DNA from 2 places in the Micromonospora parathelypteridis genome. Region 2 is predicted to be linked to the other one. Evidence: riboswitches for the same ligand, from Rfam matches in the RefSeq annotation. Region 2 holds a riboswitch; the other holds the start of a gene.

Region 1 (3,401 bases), 670 kb from region 2:
CCACGCCGTCGGCGCGTACAGCCTCGGCGATCAGGTCGGCGGCCCGCCCCACCGCCTCCCGCTGACTGGCGGCCACCTGGCCGATCGTCTCGGTCACCACGGCCAGATAGTCCTCGGCACTCAGCGTCATGCGTCCTCCGTCGTCCGATTGCGGGCCAGCCAGCGCACCGCGAAGTCGACCGCCGCCCGCTGGCGCATCAACCTGCCGGTCCCGTCGCCGACCGGTCCGGTGCGAACCGCCCCGGTGGCCTCCAGGTCCCTGCCCAACGCGTCGAAGTCGTCCGAGTCGAGCCGTACGTCCTGCCACCACACCCATTCGCGACCACCGTCGCCGGTACGCGCGGCGGCGCCCACCTGCTCGCGGGGTGCGCCCGGGCTGCGGTACTCGGCCAGGTGCAGCGAGGTGCTCTTGGAGTGGTCCACGCCCAGCAGCAACACGTCGGCGTCCAGGTCGTAGAGCCGGGCCAGCGGCGAGCCCTCGCCGAGCATGTCGCCGAGGGTGTGCCCGGCCACCACCTGCTCGGCGGCCGGCCCGAGCGCGGCGAACGACACGTGCGGATGCGAACTGCGCATCGCGCCGGGCCAGCCGCGAACCGTCTCGGCGAGCACACCCATGAACCGGCTCGGCGTGACCGCCGGGTCGAAGCCCGGCATCTCGGCGCGGATCAGCGGCCACCAGTCCGCCGGCACCGGCGGTCTGCTCCATCCCGCGGGGTCGCTGTTGTCCGGCGTGTGGGTGGGCACCACGATCGTGCCGTCGGGACCGAGCGCGTCGCGCAGGGCGAGCACCACCGCGTGCGGCCCGCCGCAGACGAATCCCAGCGGACGCAGCGCGGCGTGCACCAGCAGCGTCGCGCCGGGGCGTACGCCCAGCACGCGCAGTTGCGCGGCGATCGAGCGCCGAGTGCCCGGCCCGCTGGCGTCCGTCGTCACGATGGCCCTCCCTCGCTGACCCGCACGGTTCAGGCCGTCTTGCCGGCTCGGGCCAGGATCGCCTCGGCGAGCGGGCCTGGCGCCGTGTCCGGGATCCAGTGACTCACCCCGGGCAGCTGCACGAAGCGGTATTCACCGATGACGTTGGCCGCGCACGCCTCGGCGGCGGTCCGGCCGATGGCGACGTCCCGGTCACTCCAGACGTACGTGGTGGGCACCGCGACCGGGCCGACGCCGGCCAGGTCGGCGCGGGACATCGCCCGGTACCAGTTCAGCGCGGCGGTGAGCACCCCCGGCTCGCGCATCGGGTCGGCGTAGCGGTCCACCCGGCGCGCGTCGCCCACCCCGCCGAGCAGCTTGCGCAACGCGGTCGCGTGCCACGCCAGCAGCACCTTCTCGGCCTTGTCCGGCTTGCGGAACAGCGCGATGTACGACGAGCGGGCCTTCTGCTGGCTGTCGGTGGCCAGGGCCTGCGCCATCGCCGCCGGATGTGGCACGGACACCGCGGTCAGCGTGCGGACCCGATCCGGGTGCCCGGCGGCGACCGCCCACGCCACGATCGCTCCCCAGTCGTGGCCGACCAGGTGGACAGCGTCCAGCCCGAGGGCGTCGAGCACCGCCACCACGTCGGCGACCAGCTCGGGGATCCGGTAGTCGGCCACCCGGGCGGGTCGGGCGTCCGGCGAGTAGCCGCGCTGGTCCAGCGCGTACGTGCGCAGCCCGGCCGCGTGCAGCGTCGGCACGACGTCGTCCCATTCGCCGCTGTGCTGCGGGAAACCGTGCAGCAGCAGGGCGGGTACGCCGTCCGGCGGTCCGCCGGCGGTTACCTCGAACGTGAAACCTCGCGCGTCGACCCGCATGATCGGAAGCGTACCCAGCCGACGGCGAGTCGGTCGCTCCCCGCAGGTCAGGCGGATGCCCTGCTGGGCTGACGGCCCTGTTCGGTGTTAGCGTCAGCGAGACAACTTCACATCCGACAGGGGAGCGCACAGCGCTGAGAGTGCGGGCACGCCCGCAGACCCTCGAACCTGATCTGGGTAATGCCAGCGCAGGGAGTTCGGTCGACCTCCAGCCGCGCCGCCGTCCGGTGCCACCGGACGCGCGGCGTGCGTCTTCTCCTGGTTCGCAGTCAGAACTGGGAGCAACACATGAATTCCACCACCGACACCAGCCGCTGGCGGACCATCGACATCGTGGTCGCCTCGGTGATCGCGGTCGCCTTCGGCGTCATCTTCTGGGCGTGGGGCCTGGTCTGGAGCGCCACCGAGGGCGCGTTCGCCTTCTTCCCGCCGGCGCAGACGCTGCTCTACGGCGTCTGGCTGATGCCGGCCGTGATCGGCGGTCTGGTCATCCGCAAGCCCGGCGCCGCGCTCTACTGCGAGACGGTGGCCGCCGTCCTGTCCGCGCTGCTGGGCAGCCAGTGGGCCGGCACGGTCATCCCGCAGGGCATCGTGCAGGGCATCGGCGCCGAGTTGGCGTTCGCCGCCTTCCGGTACCGGTCGTTCCGCCTGCCGACCGCGATGCTGGCCGGCGCGCTGACCGGCCTCAGCGCCGCGCTCTTCGACTTCTTCGTCTGGAACGTCGACTACGCGCTGGCCGACTACCGCATCCCGTACGCGCTGCTCACCATCGTCAGCGCCACCGTGATCGCCGGCGCCGGCGGCTGGCTGCTGACCAGGGCCCTGGCCAACACGGGAGTCCTGGACCGCTTCCCGGTAGCCCAGGACCGCGCGCTCATCTGACCACCGCTGTCGACTGCGTTGATCAAGAGGTTTGCGTCAACGAACCGCGATTTTCTGACGCGAACCTCTTGATCAACAGGTGAGACGCGGGACGCGGGGCGCGGGGCGGCGGGGGTGCGGGGGCCGGGAGGGGGTGGGTTTGGTGGGCGAGGTTTCGCTGCGGGGGTTCGGGTGGCGGCACGCTGGGCGGCGCGCCTGGGCTGTGCGGGGCGTTGACCTGCGGGTCGAGGCTGGGGAGCGGGTCCTGCTGCTCGGGCCTTCCGGGGCCGGCAAGAGCACCCTGCTCAGCGCCCTGGCCGGGCTGCTGCCCGAGGACTCCGGCGAGCAGGAGGGCGTCGTCGAGATCGACGGGCTCGACCCGCGCAAGGGACGGGAACGGGTCGGCATCGTCTTCCAGGACCCGGAGACCCAACTGGTGATGGCGCGCTGCGGCGACGACGTCGCGTTCGGGCTGGAGAACCGCGGGGTACCGACCGACGAGATCTGGCCCCGCGTGGACGAGGCGCTGCACCGGGTCGGCTTCCCGTACCCCCGCGACCGCAACACCGCCGCGCTCTCCGGCGGCGAACAGCAACGCCTCGCCCTGGCCAGCGCGCTGGCCCTGCGCCCCGAGTTGCTGCTGCTCGACGAACCAACCGCCAACCTCGATCCGGCCGGGGCCGACCTGGTCCGACAGGCGGTGGCCGGCGCGCTGGACGCCGACACCACGCTGATCCTGGTCGAGCA
Region 2 (3,401 bases):
GATCCGGATCACCTTGCCGCGCAGGTCGTTGGAGTTGCCCGAGGTGCGCTGCGCGTCGTAGTCCTGGCGGCCCGGCCGCTCGTCGAGCGGCGAGTACGAGTTCGACTCGAACGGGTTGGTGTTGTCACCGGTGGCCAGGTAGAGGTTGCCGGCGCTGTCGAAGGCCATGCTGCCGCCCGCGTGGCAGCAGGTGTTGCGCTGGGTGTCGACCCGCAGCACCTGCTTCTCGCTGGCCAGGTCGATGGTGTCGCCGGTCACGGTGAACCGGGACAGCAGGTTGCGGGTGACGCCGTCGTTCGGCGCGTAGTACAGGTACACCCACTTGTTGGTGGCGAAGTCCGGGTCGAGCCGGATGCCGATCAGACCGTCCTCGTTGCCGGTGAAGACGTCCAGGTCGACGGCGGTGACGGTGCTGCCGGTGTCCGGCTTCACGATCTGCACGCGACCGTCGCGCTCGATGTAGAAGACCCGCCCGTCGGGCGCGATGTCCAGCTCCATCGGGTTGCTGGTGTTGCTGTCCAGCGAGACCTTCTCAAAGTTCGAGGTCTTCGTGGCCCCGCAGTCCGCCTCCACCGCACCGGCCGCGGTCTGGATGCCGCCGAGCAGGTGGGACAGGAACTCGGGCTCCGCGTACGACTCCCGGGTGTGTCCGCCTCCCGTGTACCAGGAGCGGCCGCCGTCGAAGTCCTGGCACCAGGCGGTCGGGTGGTCGGCACCCATCGCCCCTGCGCCCGGGGTGTAGCTCTTCTCGTCCAGGCTCGCCAGCACGTGCACGTCGGGCCGCGGGTTGGTCTGGAAGTTGTACCACTCGTCGAACCGGGACCAGCGGTCCGGCAGCCCGACCGTGGACGGGTGGGCGTGTTCCTCCACCTTGACCGTGGCCTGCTGGTTGGCCGGGTGGTTGGCGAAGTACGCGCCGACCAGATCGCCGTACCAGGCCCAGCTGTACTCGGTGTCCGAGGCGGCGTGGATGCCGACGTAACCGCCGCCGGCGCGTACGTAGCGCTCGAATGCCGCCTGCTGCTCGGCATTGAGGACGTCGCCGGTGGTGGAAAGCCAGATCACGGCCTTGTACTTCGCCAGGTTGGCGTCGCTGAATACGGCGCCGTCCTCGGAACTGTCCACGGTGAATCCGTTGGCGGTGCCGAGCTGTTGGATGGCGGCGATGCCGGTGGGGATGGAGTCGTGCCGGAAGCCGGCGGTCTTGGAGAAGACCAGGACGGAGTAGGGATCGACGGCTGCCTTCGCTACCTTCGGCGCCACCTGGGTGACCGGGGCGGCGGCTGGTGCCTCTCGCGGGGGAACCTGCGTGGCCGTCGGTGCCGCCTGAGCGGGCGTACCGAACAGTGTCGTCGAGGCGAGAGCTAGGGAGATGAAGGTCGCGGTGATGGGTACGCGGGCACGACGAGAACGGGACACGCCGCCTCCTGTGTCGTAGTGACAGGGCTCGCGGGAGCCGGCTCGCCGAAGACCGTCCCAGATGGAGTCGGCGGTTACACCGTGCCAGGGTGCCCCGCCGACATTTTTGTCGAATCGCTGAACAAATTAATTCGGCTGGCTCAATGTCCGGCAAGATGCCGGCGGGTAACGGTTCTGCAACGGCGGGCGACATTCCGAACAGGACCGCATGAATCGGCCCATCGATTTCGCTCGTCGCCGCGCGGTCCGGCTGGCCGGTCGCCGCCGAGACCCCGCCTTGGCAGGCCGGCGGATCTGTCGTACGGTGACACGCAAGTAACCCACGGGAGCCCGGTGTACCGGGCTGAGAGGGGGGCTGACAGCCCCCGACCGTTGAACCTGATCCGGGTAATGCCGGCGCAGGGAGGAGCGTTGCCGTGCCGTCCCTAGGGCGACTGCATCTGATCACCGACACCCGACCCGGGCGGGACCCACTCACCGTGGTCCGGGCCGCCCTCACGGCGGCCCGCGCCGACCTGGTGGTGCAGGTCCGGGTCGAGGATTCCGCCACCGACCGCGAGGCGTACGACCTGGCCCGACGGGTGCTGGCGCTCTGCGCGTCGTACGAGGCGACCTGCCTGGTCAACGACAGGTTGCACGTGGCGCTCGCGGTGGGCGCAGCCGGCGGGCACGTCGGAGCCGACGACCTGCCGGTCGCCGCAGCCCGCCGGGTGCTCGGCCCGACCGGGGTGCTGGGAGCCACCGCCCGCGCGCCGGGAACAGCGGCCGAGGCCGTCGCGGCGGGAGCCAGCTACCTGGGCGTCGGGCCGTGCCACCCCACCAGCACGAAGTCCGGCCTGCCGGATCCCATCGGGCCCGCCGGGGTACGCGCTGTCGTCGACGCCGTCGACGTGCCGGTCATCGCGATCGGGGGAGTGACCGCCGCCCGGGTGCCGGTGCTGCGGGCCGCCGGGGCGTACGGGGTGGCCGTGGTCGGTGCGGTGTCCGGTGCCGCCGACCCGGCTCGGGCGACCGCCGAGCTGATCGAGGCACTGACGTGCTGACCGGCCGGTCCCCGTCAGCGCCATCGAGCGATCGGGTCCGGCCGGACGTGGCAGTGGTGGGGGCGGGGCCGATCGGGCTGGCGATCGCCTGGCGCTGCGCCGCCCGAGGGCTGCGAGTGGTGGTGCACGATCCGGCACCCGGCTCGGGGGCCTCGGCGGTGGCCGCCGGCATGCTCGCCCCGGTCGCCGAGGCGTACTTCGGTGAGCGGCAGCTCACCGAGCTGCTGCTGGCGTCCGCCGCCCGCTGGCCGACGTTCGCCGCCGAGCTGACCGAAGCGACCGGCGCCGACATCGGCTACCGGACCGAGGGCACCCTGATGGTCGGGCTGACCGGTGACGACCTGGCCGAGGCGGGCCGGCTCTGGGCGTACCAGCAGGGGTTGGGCCTGCCGGTGACCCGGCTGCGCCCCACCGAGCTGCGCGACCGCGAGCCGGCGCTCGCCCCGCGGGTGCGCGGCGGCGCGCTCGCGCCCACCGACCACCAGGTCGACCCCCGACTGCTGCTGCCGGCGCTGCGCACGGCCGCGCAGCGAGCCGGCGCGGTGCTCGTGCCGCACGCGGTCCGGCACTTGTCCGACGTGCACGCCCGGGTCACCGTGGTCGCCGCCGGCTGCGGGGCCGCCGCACTCACCGGCCTGCCCGTGCGGCCGGTGAAAGGCCAGGTCCTCCGGCTCCGCGCGCCCGATGGCGTCGCGCCGGGCTTCCGGCACGTGATCCGGGGGTACGCCGACGGCGAGCCCGTCTACCTGGTGCCCCGAGCCGACGGCGAGGTCGTGCTCGGCGCGACGGTCGAGGAACGGTCGGACACCACGGTCACCGTCGGAGCCGTGCAACGCCTGCTCCGCGCCGGCGTCGACCTGCTGCCCGAGCTGGCCGAGTACGACCTGGTCGAGGCGACCGCCGGGCTACGCCCCGGCACCCCGGACAACGCACCGATCC

What was found. A riboswitch is a leader RNA that binds a small molecule or an ion and turns the genes downstream of it on or off. The one in region 2 is predicted to bind thiamine pyrophosphate.
Region 1: another riboswitch for thiamine pyrophosphate. It lies ahead of HNR20_RS07510 (ECF transporter S component); the one in region 2 lies ahead of thiE (thiamine phosphate synthase).

What each region holds. Positions count from the first base shown of each region.
Region 1 covers NZ_JACHDP010000001.1:1,760,613-1,764,013, forward strand. The annotation lists gene HNR20_RS07495 (sugar isomerase domain-containing protein) at 1-130, opposite strand, end outside; gene HNR20_RS07500 (AAC(3) family N-acetyltransferase) at 127-933, opposite strand; gene HNR20_RS07505 (alpha/beta fold hydrolase) at 963-1,793, opposite strand; TPP riboswitch at 1,902-2,006, shown strand; gene HNR20_RS07510 (ECF transporter S component) at 2,082-2,675, shown strand; gene HNR20_RS07515 (ABC transporter ATP-binding protein) at 2,818-3,401, shown strand, end outside.
Region 2 covers NZ_JACHDP010000001.1:2,426,074-2,429,474, reverse strand. The annotation lists gene HNR20_RS10625 (ThuA domain-containing protein) at 1-1,419, opposite strand, end outside; TPP riboswitch at 1,732-1,841, shown strand; gene thiE (thiamine phosphate synthase) at 1,836-2,462, shown strand; gene thiO (glycine oxidase ThiO) at 2,456-3,401, shown strand, end outside.